DNA from 3 places in the Rahnella sp. ChDrAdgB13 genome. Region 3 is predicted to be linked to each of the others. Evidence: riboswitches for the same ligand, from Rfam matches in the RefSeq annotation. Region 3 holds a riboswitch; each other region holds the start of a gene.
The links. A riboswitch is a leader RNA that binds a small molecule or an ion and turns the genes downstream of it on or off. The one in region 3 is predicted to bind thiamine pyrophosphate.
Positions count from the first base shown of each region.

Region 1: linked by a shared signal. The riboswitch ahead of thiB (thiamine ABC transporter substrate binding subunit) and the one ahead of thiC (phosphomethylpyrimidine synthase ThiC) in region 3 are both predicted to bind thiamine pyrophosphate.
Region 2: linked by a shared signal. The riboswitch ahead of thiM (hydroxyethylthiazole kinase) and the one ahead of thiC (phosphomethylpyrimidine synthase ThiC) in region 3 are both predicted to bind thiamine pyrophosphate.

Region 1 is NZ_JAEMGT010000003.1:141,151-147,451, reverse strand. Features, by position in the region: gene J8X26_RS01910 (nucleoside permease) at 1-397, shown strand, start outside; gene thiQ (thiamine ABC transporter ATP-binding protein ThiQ) at 387-1,100, opposite strand; gene thiP (thiamine/thiamine pyrophosphate ABC transporter permease ThiP) at 1,084-2,694, opposite strand; gene thiB (thiamine ABC transporter substrate binding subunit) at 2,670-3,653, opposite strand; TPP riboswitch at 3,697-3,951, opposite strand; gene sgrR (HTH-type transcriptional regulator SgrR) at 3,992-5,653, opposite strand; gene sgrT (glucose uptake inhibitor SgrT) at 5,755-5,940, shown strand; gene J8X26_RS01880 (MFS transporter) at 6,201-6,301, shown strand, end outside.
Region 2 is NZ_JAEMGT010000018.1:88,744-95,044, reverse strand. Features, by position in the region: gene J8X26_RS06900 (GntR family transcriptional regulator) at 1-34, shown strand, start outside; gene J8X26_RS27880 (hypothetical protein) at 97-222, opposite strand; gene J8X26_RS06895 (hypothetical protein) at 435-1,283, shown strand; gene thiD (bifunctional hydroxymethylpyrimidine kinase/phosphomethylpyrimidine kinase) at 1,290-2,090, opposite strand; gene thiM (hydroxyethylthiazole kinase) at 2,087-2,896, opposite strand; TPP riboswitch at 2,931-3,032, opposite strand; gene J8X26_RS06880 (RidA family protein) at 3,086-3,433, opposite strand; gene J8X26_RS06875 (PhzF family phenazine biosynthesis protein) at 3,624-4,415, opposite strand; gene J8X26_RS06870 (transcriptional regulator) at 4,442-5,149, opposite strand; gene J8X26_RS06865 (GNAT family N-acetyltransferase) at 5,335-5,769, shown strand; gene J8X26_RS06860 (DUF3313 domain-containing protein) at 5,908-6,301, shown strand, end outside.
Region 3 is NZ_JAEMGT010000078.1:5,250-11,550, reverse strand. Features, by position in the region: gene J8X26_RS18775 (HesA/MoeB/ThiF family protein) at 1-135, opposite strand, end outside; gene thiE (thiamine phosphate synthase) at 128-781, opposite strand; gene thiC (phosphomethylpyrimidine synthase ThiC) at 778-2,730, opposite strand; TPP riboswitch at 2,876-3,002, opposite strand; gene rsd (sigma D regulator) at 3,083-3,592, opposite strand; gene nudC (NAD(+) diphosphatase) at 3,691-4,476, shown strand; gene hemE (uroporphyrinogen decarboxylase) at 4,548-5,612, shown strand; gene nfi (deoxyribonuclease V) at 5,622-6,301, shown strand, end outside.

The DNA.
Region 1 (6,301 bases), on a different contig from region 3:
CATGGCGGCCTGGACGCTGCGCTTCGCACTGTTCGCTTTCGGCGATCCGTCGTTTGGTGGGATGATTTTCCTGTTGTTGTCGATGCTGGTGTACGGCTGCGCGTTCGACTTTTTCAACATTTCAGGGGCGATTTTCGTTGAAAAAGAAGTGGCGCATAATATCCGCGCCAGTGCTCAGGGCTTATTTATGACGATGGTGAACGGCGTCGGGGCGTATGTCGGTGCCATAGCCAGCGGGCATGTAGTCGATCACTTTACGGTAGATGGCGTGAAAGACTGGCAAAGTATCTGGCTTTCCTTTGCCGCTTATACCGTGGTTCTGGTGATCGTTTTTGCCTTCACGTTTAAGTACAAACATAACCCGAGAGCATTCACCAAACCGGTTCTCAGCCACTAATATCCGGCCGCCGGATGCCCAGCACTTTAGCTTCCGGCGCGGTACCGTCAGCCAGCGCCTGCGTCGGGCCATCGTAGAAAATCCTGCCATCCACAATCAGCAAGGTGCGCGGCGCAATACGCGCCGCATCGTCCAGATTGTGCGACACCATCAGCAGCGTGAGATTACGCTGCTCACACACTTTATCCAGCAAACTCAGCATTTCGCTGCGCAGCGCAGGGTCGAGTGCGGAAAACGGCTCGTCGAGCAGCAAAACCGGCTGACTGCGTAACAGGCAACGCGCCAGGGCCACGCGCTGACGCTGCCCGCCGGAAAGCTGCGACGGCAGGCGTTCCAGACAATCTTCCAGCCCGACCTGCCGGGCGATTTCCTCTAATGCCTGCTTTTGCTGCGCGCTGAGTTTCAGCCCCGGGTGCAGCCCCAGTCCCATGTTCTGGCGTACGGTCAGATGCGAGAACAGATTGTTTTCCTGAAACAGCATTGAAACCGGACGTTTGGCCGGGGGCGTCGCGCTGTGATCGGCACCGTTCAGCAAAATCTGTCCGCTGACCGGCGTCAGAAAACCCGCCACCAGGCTGAGCAGGGTACTTTTCCCCGCACCGCTCGGGCCAAGGATCGCCACACGTTCACCCGCCGCGATGTGCAGATCAAAGCGCATCGGTAAATGTTCGTACAGGTAGGTCAGTTTATTCAGCGTCAGCATGGCGGCCCGGCAATTTCTCAATCAGGGTAAATAACAGGAAGCATAGCAGCAGGAGTAAAAGCGCCGTGACCGCACCGTCCTGGCTGCGATAGGAACCCATCTGCTGATACAGATAAAACGGCAGGGTGCGGAAATTCTCGTTGCCGAATAAGGCAATCACGCCGAAATCCCCCAGCGACAGCACACAGGCAAATGCCAGTGCCTGTGCGATCGGGCGTTTCAGCGCGCTCATTTCCACCCAACGCAGACGCTGCCAGCCGCGCATATCGAGCGAAATACACAGCGGGTTATAGCGCTCCGCCACATCACGCATCGGGTTATCCAGCACTTTTAATGCGTAAGGTACCGCCATCAGCGCATTGGTCATGATAACCAAAGGCCACGGGGATTGCGGCAATCCGGTGGTATCACCGAGCAGCAGGAAAAAACCGGTCGCCAGCACGATGCCCGGCATCGCGAGGATCAGCATTCCGCTGAGATCCATCGCCTGCGCCCAGCCATTTTTCTGGCGTAAACGCAGCTCGCGGCTGCTCCACAGCAACATCATCGTCAGCAACATACACAATAATCCGCTGCCCAGCGCGATACGGACTGACGTCCATAAAGCCTGCCACAGCGCGGGTTGTTGCAGCACGCTGACGGCGGCGCGATTTATACCATCTAAAACCACAGCCAGCAGCGGCGGCAGGATCAGCAGTAAAGCCAGACCAATCAGCAGGCCGTCGGTAATGCGGCGCAGCGGGGAATCATCCGGATTGCGCCAGCGCTGAGCATGGGTCTGACCGACCGGCAGCGCCTGGCTGAGTTTCTGGCTGAGCAGAACCAGCGTCAGACAACAAAACAGCTGGATGAGCGCCAGCGTGGCCGCGCGACTTAAATCGTAGTCGTAACTCAGTGCCTGATAAATGGCGAGTTCAATGGTGGTCGCCTGCGGACCGCCGCCCAGTGAAAGCACGGTGGCGAAACTCGCGAAACACAGCATGAATATCAGGGCAGCGGCGGGGAAAATCTGACGTCGGATCGCAGGCCATTCCACAAAGCGGAATTGCTGCCAGGCATTCATCCCGAGCTGCGCAGCCAGCTGCCGCTGTTCGATGGCGATATTTTCCAGCGCCTGTAATAAAAGACGGGTTGCCAGCGGCAGATTAAAAAATACGTGCGCCAGCAAAATGCCCTGTAAACCGTACGGCGAAAAACGGTAATCCACGCCCAGCCAGTTGCAAATCTGCGCCAGCCAGCCCTGTCTTCCGTATACGCTGAGAATGCCGAACACCGCGACTAAAACCGGCAATACCAGCGTCATCGCGCACAATCGTAATAACAGCTGACGACCTGGGAAACGGCGGCGGAAGAGGGTGCGCGCCAGCAAAATAGCGGGCAGCACCGAGCAGAGCGCCGAAAGCAGCGCCTGCCAGAAGGTGAAACGGATGACGTGCCAGAGATACTGATCCTGCCACGCAGACACGCCGCTTATTTGTGGCGCATGACGCCACAACGAGCCTAATGCCAGCGCGGCGACCAGCAGCATCGCCAGTGACGCCACCGCGCCCGGCCACAGCCAGCGGGGGATCAACGGCTGACGGCGTTCTGCCATGCCTGAATCCATTCGCCGCGGTGAGAAGCTACATCCTGTGCGCTGTATTGCAGGGATTTTGCCGGTACGGTCAGCTGTTTGAAGGCATCAGGCAGTGGCGTGCTGATCACCGGATACATCCAGTTGCCGGTCGGAATGACTTTCTGGAAATCTTCAGTAGTGACGAATTTCATGAACTGTTCAGCCAGTTTCGGCTGTTTGCTGCTGGCCAGCTGACCCGCGACTTCCACCTGCATGTAATGACCTTCAGCGAAGTCAGCGGCGGCATAATTATCTTTCTTCTCTTCAACAATATGATAGGCCGGAGAAGTGGTGTAGCTCAGCACCAGATCGCTTTCGCCTTTGAGGAACAGGCCGTAAGCCTCGCTCCAGCCTTTGGTGACGGTCACGGTTTTCGCCGCCAGTTTTTGCCACGCTTCAGGCGCTTTGTCGCCATAGACTTTTTGCATCCACAGCATCAGGCCAAGACCCGGCGTGCTGGTGCGCGGATCTTCGTAAATCACTTTCCATTTCTGGTCGCTGTTGATCAGCTCATCGAGGCTTTTTGGCGGGTTTTTCAGTTTGTTTTTGTCATACACGAACGCGAAATAGCCGTAGTCGTAAGGCACAAACGTCGTGTTATTCCAGCCACCCGGCACCGTCAGTTGAGCATCAGTTTTCGGTGCTTTGGCAAACAGGCCGGTTTGCTCAGCGGCCTGCAACAGGTTGTTATCCAGACCGAGCACTACGTCCGCTTTAGTGTTTTTGCCTTCCATCCGCAGACGGTTCAGCAGAGATACGCCATCTTCCAGCGCGACATATTTCAGTTCGCAGCCGCACTGTGCCTCAAAGGCTTTTTTGATCGCCGGGCCGGGGCCCCAGTCGGCAGAGAAGGAATCGTAGGTATATACCGTCAGAACGGGTTTTGCAGCAAAGGCAGGTGCAGAAAGTAACAGCAGACAGGACAATATTTTTTTCAACTTTGCGCTCCAAAAAAGAAAAGGGGCAAAGGATTTTGAGTGAGCTTCGCACAGTCTCAAATCCCTCCGCCGGGGTTAACCGGATCAGGTTCGACGGGTATCAGGTCTCAGCCATATTTAAACGTGCTGCGCGTGTGTTGATCGGGCGTCGTGCAGTGCTCGAAATGCTCACGTACTTTGTGTACGCTCCGCTTTCTGTGCGCTGTACTTCACCCGCTGAACACGCGCTCGCGGCGTTTAAAAATAGAGGTCATTCTTCAATACAAAAGAAGTCGCTCGGGCACCCCGTTGAGAACGGATGTCATTCTAGAGATTAACGGCGCAATGCGATAGTCCGATTAGCTGTCGGGTGGCGCGAACCAGGCAGATTTGAAGTCGAACCAGCCGAGGGTGTTCATCCGCACGCCGCGCATACTGCGCTGGCCTTGTAAAACCAGCCAGTGATGAAACAGCGGATGAATGTGATGGCTGGCGATCTGCTTCTGGCTCCAGTCGGCAATTGAAAGCTTTCCGGCGTGCCATAACGCGGCGTCTTCATTCATCGTTTGCGGGAAACAATACGCCAGCAGCGGCAGTTCGTAGAATGAGGCAAACAGCGAAAACTCCAGCGGCAACGTGAAGTTGGCGCTACCCAGCCATAGATCGGTTTTCACGCCGCCGCGGTACCACACCGCATAATCGACAATCTGGATCACCAGCTCAATGCCTTCTGCCGCCAGCAGCGGACGCAGTGCGTTGCAGATAGCGTGATGTTCTGAGTGCTCGTTATAAAACGTCAGCGTGACCTGCGTCAGACCGTCAGGTTTGGGCGGGCGGGGAAGCAGCGCTTTATGATGCCAGCGCGGCAACAGGCCGTACGCCGGCGACCAGTAACGCTGATAAACCGGTTCAGCAGCGTTGAGCAGCGCAATCGGATTGAACAAATCGCACAGCCACTGGCGCGTTTGTGCGTTTTGGCCGACCGGCGAACGCTGGTCGAAAAGCAGGAAATAACAACCTTCCTCAAGGCGGCTTTCAAGCTCGCTTTTGCCGGATTCATCGGCCTGAAGCTGGACGCCGGAATGCACCAGTTCCTCACTGAGTTCAGGTAGAACCCAGATATTGACCTCATCGATCAGCGCCCGGAATCCAAAATATTCGTCAAACGCGCGGATCCGCAGCTGCGTTTTCTGATTTCGTACCACGGCATACGGGCCGGTTCCCACCGGATGGCGGGCAAAATCGGGCAACGACTCCCACTCCTGTGGCAGGATTGTCGCGTGGATATTCCCGAACAGCCACGGCAGCCAGTGGTCGGGCGCGTTCAGATGAATGTCGATGACGTTTGGCGTTAATGAGATCACCGAGACGATATTGCCGAATAAGCGGTGTGATTTGAGACGAGCGAAGGTGGTAATAATATCGGCCATTTCCAGCTCACGACCATGATGAAAATGAATAGCCGGACGCAGATAGAACCGCCAGTGCAGCGCAGAGATTTCCTGCCAGTGATGGGCCAGATCGCCTTCTACTTCCCCGTTTTCCTCATTTATGCGCGTCAGCCCGCTGAAAATCTGTCGCGCGATGTGTGTTTCTGAGCGGCGCAACATGGTGCCGGGCAGCAGATTAAACAGCGGGCGATAGTACAGTACGCGAAGAATATGTTTGCCCTGACGGAAGCTGCGTCCCAGCTGGGATAACAGCATCTGGCGCACCATGTTTTTATCGCCAACCAGTTGTACCAGCTGATCAATCCGATCCTGTTCAAGCAGTTCTTCGGCGCGTTGCTGCTGAAGCGCCAGACCGGTGTACAAAAAGGTCAGCTTTGACCGCTTACCGCGCCCGGCCTCTGCATCCCAGTTGAGCCAGCCCTGTTCCTGCATGGTGCTGAGCAGGGACCGCATATGTCGCCGCGAGCAGTTCAGGATTTCCGATAACGCCAGCAAAGTGGTTTCGGTTTCTTCGCCGTGGCAGCTTTGCCACAATCTGATGAACTGCTGTTGCAAACGGGACGAGGTCATAAAAGAGGAACTCCGGAGGAAATCTCATCAATTTATCTTTCCTCATATTACCCCGATACTGATCTCCAACGAAAGCCAGTCATCAAGGTCAGGAGGTCATCATGAAAAACACGCTAACCGCCCGTTTCTATCAGCGTTACTTCGCTGCCGTCAGCAGAAATGCGGGCAGAAATCATGCTGACTGGCTGTCATGGGTTCCGGTGGAATACCGTTTAGACATTCTCTCCCGCCTGACGCAGTGGGACATCGCCTCGCAGGACGATGAGCAATACCGCCGTCATTTATAACTCGCAGGCGCGGCCGGATTCGATTTTCTGAGTAATGGTGTAATGTCACCAGCCAGTGGGGTAACTCACTGGTTTTTTTCTATTGATTATCCCCTTCACCCTTCGAGTTGCATATGCGTTGGCCGCTCTTGCTCACCCGAATCACTGACTCATGTCAGCTCATCGGGATTCGCGAGATTGCCGCCTTCCTGCAACTCGAATTGTTTTGGGTATACACTGTATGTTTCGTTGTAAGACTTTCATTTCTCAGGGATGGCGTTATGTCTAAACCTCGTATTAATGCAATTTATGTCACCTTTCTGGTGGTGTCCTTGCTGTGTGGTGTCGCGGGCGCGTTGCAGGCGCCGACGCTTAGCCTGTT
Region 2 (6,301 bases), on a different contig from region 3:
TGAGCAAAACAGCGACTGGTTTGATGCGGAATAGATCTGGCAAAACAGTTTTCCCCGCGTTTTAGCGCAATGCCAACGGGCGGGGTACAACGCGTTTCAGGGAAGTTTGGTCCAGTCCTTCTGCGGATGGTAGAAGGCTTCCGGCGGACCAAATGCGCCAAGTTTATCGTCATCCAGACTGCTGTAGTTCTCTTCACAATATCTCAAATAGCCAACGCGCATATCCACCAGATCTAGCTCGCGTGGTGTTCACTGAACGGGCTTATCCATAAACTTTTCCTTGTATTCAGACGGTGTAATACGAGACGCCTCGGAAAATTTCGTCATCATGGTTAACGTAATCCGAAAAAGATGCCCGTTTTGCGGCGTAGCCCCAAAATTTGTATGACAACTTGGTGTAAGCTGTAAACCACATTAATATCGTGGATACTTTTATGCCTTCTGCATCCCCCCTGAAAAAAAGCTACTACAGCGCAGATCAGTCGCTGTCCTTATCGCAGCTCGATGTCGAGAAAATCAGCCAGGTCGTGCGCGATCTGGACGTGGCTGAAAGCGAAAAAGAGCACTACGTCACAGGCTGGATGGGTCAGAACAGTGTGGTACTGGTGAGGAATTATCAGGACAAACGCGGGACGTCTAACGGAATTGTCATGTCACGCGGCAACCGCTATAAACTGACCATTCAGGCCATTACCTTCCGCATTCCCAAATTTCTGCTATGGATTACGTTTCGCCGCAAGCCACGTACCATGACCGTAATTGCTTACAACAAGCTGGGTGAACAGGCTACCGGTCTGCAACAGTTTATGCATATTCAGGAACCTGAGCTGAAAGAGCAGCTGGAAAGCGACTGGCGTGAGCTGAATGATTATCTCGGCATGGCTTGCTGGCAGATGGAGAATAACCAGCCACTGTGGCGCAAGCTGCGTGAAGAAATCACGCCACAGTCGCTGCTGATGCAGGCAGAATCCGCGTGGTTCAGCGGCAAGAAGCTGCAAAAAGACGGTGAATGCGAAGGATTGTGGCTGCACGAACAGTTTATCGGGCGTCGTACCGGTGAGCACGCGGCGCTGTTGCTGTCGTGGAAAGATGAGGAAAATCAGGATATTGCCAGCTACCGGTTTGAGCGTGTTTCGGCCACGAAGATCCGTATAATGCTGCGACCGCGCAAAGAAGCGAAATTCTACCCGCTAAACCCGTTTGACGCCGTGCATCTGCAACAGGCGCTGACGATGTATCACCAGGCAGAAGAGGCGCTGAGCGAAACCCAGCGCCGCGCCTGAGCGGTTTTACCACCAGCGGTGGAAATGATGCACAGGCCCGATGCCGTGGCCGACTTCCAGTGAGTCGGCCTGCATCAGTGCCTGCTGGAGATATTCTTTTGCTTCGCGTACGGTATCGGCCCAGTTGTTATGCCGCGGTCGCAGTGCCGCCAGCGCGGCCGATAATGTACACCCCGTTCCGTGCGTGTGCCGGGTATTCACGCGCGGTGCGGTAAACCGCTCGCGTGAACCGGTCATAAACAACCAGTCCGGGCTTTCTTCATCACTCAGATGACCGCCTTTCATCAGCACCGCTTCACATCCCATCGCCAGTAACGCTTCGCCCTGTTCACGCATTTCTGCTTCAGTCAGCGCCACCGGGCATTCCAGTAACGCAGCGGCTTCCGGCAGATTGGGGGTAATAATTGAAACCTGCGGAATCAGCAAACGGCGCACGGCGTCAACGGCCTCCGGCAACAGCAGCGGATCGCCACTTTTTGCCAGCATGACGGTATCAAGCACCACAAAAGGCGGCTGATAATACTTAAGCCTTTCAGCGACCGCTTCAACAATCTGGCTGTTCGCCAGCATGCCGATTTTAGTGCTGTCGATTCGCACGTCGCTGAGTACTGAATCGAGCTGCGCGGCCACGAAATCCGGCTCAATGTTGTAAACAGACTGCACGCCACGGGTATTTTGCGCCACCAGCGCCGTGATAACGCTCGTGCCATACGCGCCGAGCGCCGAGAAGGTTTTGAGATCTGCCTGGATCCCCGCGCCGCCGCTCGGGTCAGTACCTGCTATGGTCAGGGCATTGATTCTTTTCATCCGATTTTTTCCCCGTTCAGCCACTCTTCGCGCATCAAATACAGGTTATCGAGAAACTCTGGTGTGAAGCTGCCCGGCCCTTTCACCACTGCGCAGGCACGCTCACCTGCACAAGACATGACGCGACATGCCGCGGCAACGTTATCCAGACGTTTGCCAGGCAATGCGGCAAACGCCGCAACAACCGCTGATAACGAACAACCGGTGCCGACGATGCGGGTCATCATCGGATGTCCGCCGGGAACTGACCAGCTGCGTTCGCCGTCGGTGACGTAATCAGTTTCACCGGTGACAGCCACCACCCCGCCGGTTTCCAGCGCCAGTTGCTGTGCAGCCGGTAAGGCAGACAGCGAATCATCGCCGCTGTCTACGCCACGCCCGGACGCACTCAGGCCGCTAAGCGCACGGATTTCAGAGGCGTTTCCGCGGATGGCGGCGGGTGTAAGTTTGATGAGTTCAAGGCAAAACTCCGTGCGCCAGCTCAGGCCGCCGACGGCAACCGGATCCAGCACCCAGGGTTTTCCGGCCTGATTTGCTGCGTGAATCGCTGCCAGCATCGCCTCAGCATGAGGACGGGTCAGCGTGCCGACATTAACCAGTAAGGTATCGGCCACCGCGCTGAACTGCGCGGCTTCGGCCGGGTCAGTCACCATTGCCGGTGAGGCACCGAGCGCCAGAAGAACATTGGCCGTAAAGGATTGCACCACGTCATTGGTCAGGCAGTGAACCAGCGGCGCGGAGGCACGAAGTTGTCGTAAAGAAGCGGCGGATGTTGCGCCGGGAAACACGGAAGGTCGGGTATTCATAGTTCTCCCCACCGGCGCTAAAGAAGGCGGTATCGGGAGAGATACCTGACTTCCCTACGCTGGCATAATCCAGATCAGGTAATACGGGTAAAATCTCAGCCGTTCTTTTGCAAGAGCGGCACCCCGAGTCAAGGAAGCATTATTGGTGGCGAGCCTGAGAAGGTCAATCAGGATTTTTCGTACAGCGTGTTATTTCGCCGCCGACGCAATAAGATTAATTTCCAGTAAAACATCGACCAGAAGTTCCACGCAAACTGTTGTCCGGGCAGGATATGGCGCGTTGAAATGTTTTACATACGCCTCGTTAAAGGCTTTGAAATCCTTCTTATCGGTCAGGTAAACATTCACGGAAACAGCATCATCGAGTGTCAGGTTATATTCTTTAAGCGATCCGGCTATTTTCGAAAATACCAAATGGGTCTGCGCTTCAATTCCGGCGGGCGTTGTGCCTTCCGCGGTAATCGGTACTTCGCCGGAAACAAAATAAAGATTGCCGCTTTTACGGACTTTGGGAAAAGGTAAGGTCCCTGTGAGCATAATGAATTCCTCGATTCAGACATAAAATCAGAAGCTTGATATCAGCAACATGCCGTAGAAAATTAAGACGGCCGCCAGCGTGATATAAACTATTCGTGAATCACGGGGATCCACCGATTTGTTTTTCTCTGTCATATAAACAACTTAGCTATTGGAAATAAATTAATTGAGAGGACTTAAGCGATAGATTTTAATTAAGATAAATTGTACCTCGCATATACAGCGCCGCTTTGCCGCTGATAATCACCCGATCATTTCCGCTCATTTCACATTGCAGTTCGCCTTTACGCGCACCGCCCTGCCGGGCGTTCATCTGCGTTTTATTCAGACGTTTCGACCAATACGGTGCCAGCGAGGTGTGGGCTGAACCGGTAACCGGATCTTCATTCACCGCCACGCGAGGCCCGAACCAGCGGGAGACAAAATCAAAATTATCGCCCGCAGCGGTGACCACCACGCCACGGGTATCAAAAGCATTGAGCGCTGCGAAATCCGGCGCGAGAGCTTCCAGTGCGGCAGCATCTTCAATCACAATGATAATATCATCGGTTTTAAGCACCGCGGTGATCGGTGCTGTCAGCCCTAGTGCCTGAGTGAGTCCGTCTGGCAGCGTGAAAGACGCCGGAGATTTCACCGGGAAATCCATGTGGAAAACCTCATCCTGGCAGGTCACCCATAAATCTCCGCTGCGGGTAGAAAACCGCAGCGATGCGGATTTATCGCCCAGCGCCTGGCTTATCACCCACGCCGCCGCCAGCGTGGCATGACCGCATAAATCCACTTCGGTGCCCGGCGTGAACCAGCGCAGCTCATAATGGTCACCGTTTTTGACGAAGAAAGCCGTTTCGGAAAGATTATTTTCACGGGCAATATTGCTTAAAACGCTGTCATCCAGCCAGTGAGGCAACGGGCAAACGGCCGCCGGATTTCCACTAAAACTTTGCGATGCAAACGCATCGACCTGATAAATTGATATTTCCATTTCAGACTCCTCACTGTTAGTGACCACTATTCATCGCCACCGGATTTCTTAATTTCATCCAGATAGTTGTAGATGGTGTAGCGGGTAACGCCCAGTTTGCTGGCCGCCTTTTCAACGCCGCCTTTGACGATAAACATCCCGCGATCCTGCATAACTCTGACGGCTTCGAGTTTCTCTTTTTTATTCATCGGTTTACCCGCTCGCCCCGACTGAGACAGGGAAGAATCAATGATTTCTTCCATCATGGACTCGAGATCGGTTTGGGAATTTTGCGGCGTATTTTCTGAAGAATACTGTCTGAGCAGGCGCCCGAGCGCCGCATGAGCAATTTCAACTTCACTGAGATCAACGTTGATACACAGGCTGGCAAATGCGACGCCCTCCGCGTCGCGATAAACCGTCGTGGCGCTTTTCAGTTTTGTTCCTTTCGCGGTCACTGTTGTGTAATCCGCAATAACCAGCGGTTCTGAGGATGGAGAAGCCGTATTCCGGGCGTTGAGAAGACCGGCGAATCCTAAATCACCGTCCGGGCCGCTGAACATGGAATCCCCTACCGCCCGGCCAGAAACGTGACCATTGGCAATTTTCAACACGGAAGACGACGGATTTGTCAGGTCATGAACTACGATTTCAGTATTGTTGCCGATGGCCACCTCAAGAGCCTCCACGGAGGCGAAGAGCGTTTTCAGAACGAGTGCTCTTTCGGCTGTGGCGTCTGGTGGAATTTTGGGCATGGGTGTTGTAGTCCGCGATTGCATTAGATGCAAACACGATATCAACCGAATGTTGAAATATCAATTTTTTGTTGATTAAATCACACGTGTACCACAAACCCAATTGAACTCCCGCAAAGTCGCTGGCAGTATGGCTCAGTGAAGTGAACGTTCTCTGCCCTCATATTTTCAAAGGAATTCACTCTTTGACATCCCCACTTAACATCCGGCCTTATGAAGAAGCTGATCGTCCGTTTTTACGCACCTTGTATCTGGCTTCACGCAAACAGACCTGGACATGGCTGGAAGACGATTTTCAGCTGGAAGATTTTGACCGTGCGGTGATCGGCGAAAAGATTCTGGTCGCTGAACGGGACGGGCATCTGCTGGGATTTGCCTCTGTTTTTACACAGGAGAATTTCCTGCATAACCTGTTTATCGATCCGCAGTTTCAGGGGACCGGTGCAGGCTCGGCTTTGTTGCACGCCGCCGAGACCACCTTTACCCGCAGAGGCTCTCTGAAATGTCTGGTAAAGAGTAAAAATTCAGTTGGTTTTTATCTGTCAAAAGGCTGGATCATTATCTCTACCGGCGAAAGTCCGAAAGGTGAGTATTATCTATTTCATTCACCTTGCAAATAATTAGATCATTAATCATTTGTGCGCATGGCCATTTTTTCGCGATCCTGACTAACATCAATTTTTCTTTGTAGTTAAGAGGTTAAATTCCACAGCGGTGCTATACATACTCTGTCTTCCTTAAAATTTCCGAGGGTACGAATGAAAAAAATAAAACTGATGCAGGCCGCACTGGTGACCGGCGCCCTGTTCCTTGCAGGCTGTACCAGCCATGTAACCCAGAGCGAAAAATTCTCTGGCTTCCTCGGCGATTACTCCAACCTTAAAGAAACCAAAACTGCATCAGGCACACCTGTGCTGCGCTGGATTGATCCTTCCTTTAAAGCGTCAAATTATTCTTACCTGATGTATGAGCCGATCAAATTCTATCCGGAACCACAACCGACTCCACAAATCAGTAAAGAAACGCTGCAGGGTGTGCTGGATTACGCCAACAGCCGCCTGAAACCGGCCATGGGAGAACGCCTGCAACTGACCGATCATGCAGGTCCGCGCACTTTGATTTTCAAAGGTGCGATTACCGGTGTGAATACAT
Region 3 (6,301 bases):
GGCGGCAGGAGAACCGAGTCCGCCAAGTCCGACGATCAGCACTTTTGCCGCCTGTAACTTTTCTTGCGCCTGCGGGCCGAATTCCTCCAGCATCAGCTGACGGCTGTAACGCATAAAAGCCGCATCGTTAAGCATCTTCCGGCACCTTGCTGGCACACAAGGCCAGCAGTTCGGCGGTGGCTGCACGCCAGTCCGTGGCCTGCGTAATGGCGCTGACGACCGCAATGCTGCCGACGCCGCAGTCCAGAACCGACGGCGCGCGGTCAATGCTGATCCCGCCGATGGCCACTGTCGGAAAGCGGCCATCGAGTTGCTTAATGTGTCGGGTGAGTTCTTCCAGACCCTGTGGCGCCGACGGCATATCTTTGGTCTGCGTCGGGAAGATATGGCCCAGAGCGATGTATGAAGGATTCACGGAAACGGCGCGCGTCATTTCAGCCTCGTCATGCGTGGAAACGCCCAGTCGCAGACCGGCCTGACGAATTGCCGCAAGATCGGCTGTATCGAGATCTTCCTGGCCCAGATGTACGCCATATGCATGATGTTTCACCGCCAGACGCCAGTAATCGTTGATGAACAGCCGCGCCTGATATTTTTTCCCCAGCGCGATGGCCTCGATAATTGCCGGTTCGACGTCTTCATCGGGTAAATCTTTCACCCGCAACTGCAGCGTTTTCACGCCTGCATCGAGCAGACGGGCGATCCATTCCACCGTATCGACAACCGGATATAAACCAAGGTGAAAAGGAACGGCGGGGAAGGGCTGAGCTGACTGATTCATTTGTTGATCTCCGTGGCAGGATGATAAAGCTCGCCGCCGCGTGAACGGAATTCAGCTGACATTTGTGCCATGCCGGATTCAACGAGTTCGATGGGCCGGGCTTTAGCTTCCAGCGCGGCGGCGTAATCGCGAACTTCCTGAGTGATTTTCATTGAGCAGAATTTCGGGCCGCACATCGAACAGAAGTGGGCGACTTTGCCGGATTCCTGCGGTAACGTTTCATCGTGGTAGGCGCGGGCAGTGGCCGGGTCCAGAGCCAGATTAAACTGATCTTCCCAGCGGAATTCGAAACGGGCTTTGGACATGGCGTTGTCGCGGATTTGCGCACCCGGATGGCCTTTGGCTAAATCGGCGGCATGTGCTGCAATTTTGTAGGTAATCAGACCCTGCTTAACGTCTTCTTTATTCGGCAGGCCGAGATGCTCTTTCGGTGTGACGTAACACAGCATGGCACAACCGAACCAGCCAATCATCGCAGCGCCAATACCGGACGTGAAGTGGTCATAACCGGGCGCAATGTCGGTCGTCAGCGGCCCGAGCGTATAGAACGGCGCTTCGTGGCAATGCTCGAGTTCTTCCGTCATATTGCGGCGGATCATCTGCATCGGCACATGCCCCGGCCCTTCGATCATCACCTGCACGTCATATTCCCAGGCGATTTTTGTCAGCTCGCCCAGCGTGTGCAATTCTGCAAACTGCGCTTCGTCGTTGGCGTCCTGAATCGAGCCGGGACGCAGACCGTCACCGAGAGAAAGCGAGACATCGTAAGCGGCGCAGATTTCGCAAATCTCCCGGAAATTTTCATACAGGAAGCTTTCGCGATGATGTGACAGACACCATTTCGCCATGATTGAGCCACCGCGCGAAACAATACCGGTCAGGCGTTTGGCGGTCATCGGCACATAACGCAGCAACACGCCAGCGTGAATGGTGAAGTAATCCACACCTTGTTCCGCCTGCTCCAGCAGGGTGTCGCGGAACATTTCCCAGTTAAGGTCTTCGGCCACACCATTCACTTTTTCCAGCGCCTGATAAATCGGCACCGTACCGATCGGCACCGGGCTGTTACGCAGAATCCATTCACGGGTTTCATGGATATAGCGGCCGGTGGAGAGATCCATCACCGTGTCCGCGCCCCAGCGCGTCGACCACACCAGTTTTTCAACTTCTTCTTCGATGGATGACGTCACCGCCGAGTTGCCGATATTGGCGTTCACCTTCACCAGAAAATTGCGGCCAATGATCATCGGCTCGGATTCCGGGTGATTGATGTTGGCGGGGATAATCGCGCGACCGGCGGCCACTTCCTGGCGAACAAATTCGGCGGTGATATTCGCGGGCAGGTGCGCCCCGAAGCTTTCACCGGGATGTTGCTGGCGCAGGACTTCTCCGCGGATCCGCTCACGCCCCATGTTTTCGCGAATAGCGATGAATTCCATCTCAGGGGTAATCATGCCCCGTCGCGCATAATGCAGCTGTGTGACATTTTTACCGGCAATGGCTTTTCGCGGGCGCGGAAGATGTTCGAAGCGTAAATGATCCAGCCCTTCGTCGGCCAGGCGCTGCTGAGTAAAACCGGAGCTGACTTGCGGAAGTTCTTCGGTATCGGCGCGTCCGGTTATCCAGCGGGCACGCAATTTTTCAAGACCGGTATGCACGTCGATGGTCGCAGACGGATCGCCATACGGTCCGGCGGTGTCATAAACCGGAATCGCTTCGTTTTCTTCAAACTGCGGGTTGTCTTTTCCGCCGCCGACCAGCGTCGGGCTGAGCTGGATTTCACGCATAGGGACACGAATACCGGCGTTGTCGCCCTGAAGATAGATACGTCGGGAATTGGGAAAGGCTTCGCCCTGCAAGCTGTCGATAAATGACTGTGCCTGTGCGCGTTGTTCACGGCGGTTAGCGGGCTTTTTTTCGGATGTAACGGGTTTCTGGGTACTCGACATAGCAAATTCCTTGTGTTGTTTTCACGGCAAAAAGCGTGACAGAACGTAATGGAAAATTGCTTGTCTGGAGGTTTACGGCAGGAGTAAAAATGGGCGGTTGAACGCTGGCGGCCGTTTGCAGGCTGATGCCAAATCGCGCTAAACGCATAACATTACTCTTGTTCCCTTCGCGGGTACTAACCCGATCAGGTTCCGCGGATCCCGAATTAACGGTCTCAGCCTGGCATCATCTCCGCGAGGAAATTTTGCACGAGGCACTCCGACAAGAAGCCTCAATATAGGAGGCCGTTGTAAAAACTACAACCCTGAGCAGGGTTTTTATTGTGGCAACGTGTTGTGCAGAAGTAACACGTTACGCGGGTCTGGCAAGATGCTCTTCGTTTGCAGAAGGCAATTCTTTGCGACTTTCCGGATCAAAGGCCAGAATGATCAGTTGATCCTCAAGCTGAAAACGCGCATCCAATGCTTCACCCACATCGGATAATGCATAATGAAATGCGAAAGCATTGTCATCATCAATATCATTTTCGGTGTAACTGTCATGGAAAGCCATGATAGCTTCAGTATTGAGCTCGAGTGCAGGGTATATTTTCGCAGCCTGTAATTTTATCTCTGCACCTTCCACTTCATCGATGACCCGTTGATAAAGATGGAAATGACCGGCAGAAAGGTAATCCACCAGGTTATGGCAAAAGTTGTCCAACGCTTTTTCATTCAGCGGTGTATGTTTTTCTTTATTGGGTTTCAGGCCGACCAGTGTGCAGTAAGACACCAGCAATTCTTTACGCGCGTGCAGCCATTGATCCACTAACTCATTACTGCCACCAACGCGTTGGGTCAGTCTTTCCAGACGATTTAGCATGGTTGACTCCGTGAGCGAGAAAAAAGTAACCAAAGGTTACTAATATGTAAATATCAACCCCAGATTGTCAGTCTCGTCGAGGTTATGCAACAACAATTATGGAATTACAGATCACAGAAGAACATACCGGCTGGTGGGTAATCAGCTATGAGGGCAAGCTGTGGCTGCCCGAAGGTGAACTGCCGAATGGCAGCGCTGCGCAATTTTCTCTGACGGGCAAAATCGCGCGTCAGATTGGTGAATGGCAGGGCGAACCGGTGTGGATGGTACGTCAGGCGATGCACAATCACATGGTGTCTGCACGGCAGATGCTCGATCAGGATCGCGGGCTATTCCAGCTGGTCGGGCGCGGCGTGCAGCTGTCGGAATTTTACCGTTCGCACAAGTTCTGCGGCTATTGCGGCCACGAGATGCACGTCAGTAAAACCGAATGGGCCGCGCTGTGCGGGCATTGCCGTGAACGCTATTACCCTCAAATTGCGCCCTGCATTATTGTCGCCATTCGCCGCGGTGATGAGATTTTGCTGGCGCAGCATGTCCGCCACCGCAATGGCATTCATACGGTTCTGGCAGGCTTCGTGGAAGTCGGGGAAACTCTCGAAGAAACTGTGGCGCGTGAAGTCATGGAAGAGAGCAATATCCGCGTGAAGAATGTCCGTTACGTCAGTTCTCAGCCGTGGCCTTTCCCTAATTCGCTGATGATGGCGTTTATGGCCGACTACGACAGCGGTGACATCGTGCATGATCCGAAAGAGCTGCTCAACGCAGGCTGGTATCGCTTTGATCAACTGCCACAGTTGCCGCCACCGGGGACCATCGCCCGCCGGCTGATTGAAGATACGGTTGCGCTGTGCCGCGCAGAAAGAGATGAAGACGACGTGTAGCAGGAGTGTTGCATGCTAGAATGCCGCCAGATTATTTTCGGGCGGCCCGAATATTGAAGGAAAAAGACAGAATGAATGAGTTGAAAAATGACCGCTACCTGCGCGCCCTGTTACGCCAGCCTGTGGATATCACACCGGTCTGGATGATGCGTCAGGCGGGCCGTTATTTGCCAGAATACAAAGAAACCCGCGCTGTAGCCGGTGATTTTATGTCGCTTTGCAAGAATGCAGAGCTGGCCTGCGAAGTGACCCTCCAGCCACTGCGTCGCTACCCGCTGGACGCCGCGATTCTGTTCTCTGACATCCTGACCATTCCTGATGCCATGGGGCTGGGGTTGTATTTCGAAGCCGGTGAAGGCCCTCGTTTTTCTTCCCCGCTGACCTGCCGTGCCGATGTGGAAAAACTGCCCGTCCCCGATCCTGAAATGGAACTGGGATACGTCATGAATGCGGTTCGTACTATCCGTAAAAACCTCAAAGGTGAAGTGCCGCTTATCGGTTTTTCCGGCAGCCCGTGGACACTGGCGACATATATGGTGGAAGGTGGCAGCAGCAAAGCCTTCACAAAAATCAAAAAGATGATGTATGCCGATCCGCAGACTTTGCACCTTTTGCTCGATAAAGTGGCTGACAGCGTCATTCTCTACCTTAATGCTCAAATCAAAGCGGGCGCTCAGTCTGTCATGATTTTTGACACCTGGGGCGGCGTGCTGACGCCTCGAGATTACCGCGAGTTTTCCCTGAACTACATGCATAAAATTGTCGACGGCTTGATCCGTGAAAACGAAGGGCGCCGTGTGCCGGTGACGTTGTTCACCAAAGGCGGCGGACAATGGCTGGAAGCGATGGCGGCAACCGGTTGTGACGCGCTGGGCCTCGACTGGACAACAGATATTGCCGAAGCCCGTCGTCGCGTGGGCGACAAAGTGGCGATTCAGGGCAACATGGATCCTTCCATGCTCTATGCTTCTCCGGTACGTATTGAACAGGAAGTGGAAACCATTCTGGCCGGTTTTGGTAAAGGCAACGGTCATGTGTTTAACCTGGGCCACGGCATTCACCAGGATGTTCCGCCAGAAAATGCGGGTGCGTTCGTGGAAGCTGTACATAGCCTGTCCCGGCAATATCACGAGTAAATCCGGCGTATGATTGATACCCGCGCATTACGTGAAGAACAACGGATCCTTGCAGATCAAATTGAACTGCGGGATCCGACTGAATTCAGCACACCGGCGTTGATCGCGGGTGTGGATGTCGGTTTCGAACAGGGTGGTGAAGTAACGCGAGCCGCGGTTGCGGTTCTGCGTTATCCCTCGCTTGAGCTGGTGGAATACCAGATAGCCCGCATTCCAACCGTCATGCCTTATATTCCCGGCTTCCTTTCTTTCCGGGAACTACCGGCGCTGTTGCAGGCCTGGAAGCAAATCAATGCGCGGCCCGATCTGGTGCTGGTTGACGGGCAGGGTATTGCGCATCCGCGCCGTCTTGGCGTCGCCAGCCATTTTGGCCTGATGATTGACGTGCCAACAATTGGTGTAGCGAAGAGTCGCTTGTGCGGCAAATTTCTGCCTCTCGGGGAAGACCAACACAGCCAGCAGGCGCTGTATGAAGGCGATGAGCAGATTGGCTGGGTCTGGCGCAGCAAACTGCGCTGTAATCCGCTGTTTATTTCACCGGGCAATCGCATCAGCATGGAATCGTCACTGTACTGGGTTGAACGCTGCATGCGGCAATATCGTTTGCCAGAGCCAACCCGCTGGGCGGATGCTGTGGCATCAAATCGGGCAGCGTTTCAACGCTGGCAACGGTTGAGTGATGATCTTTA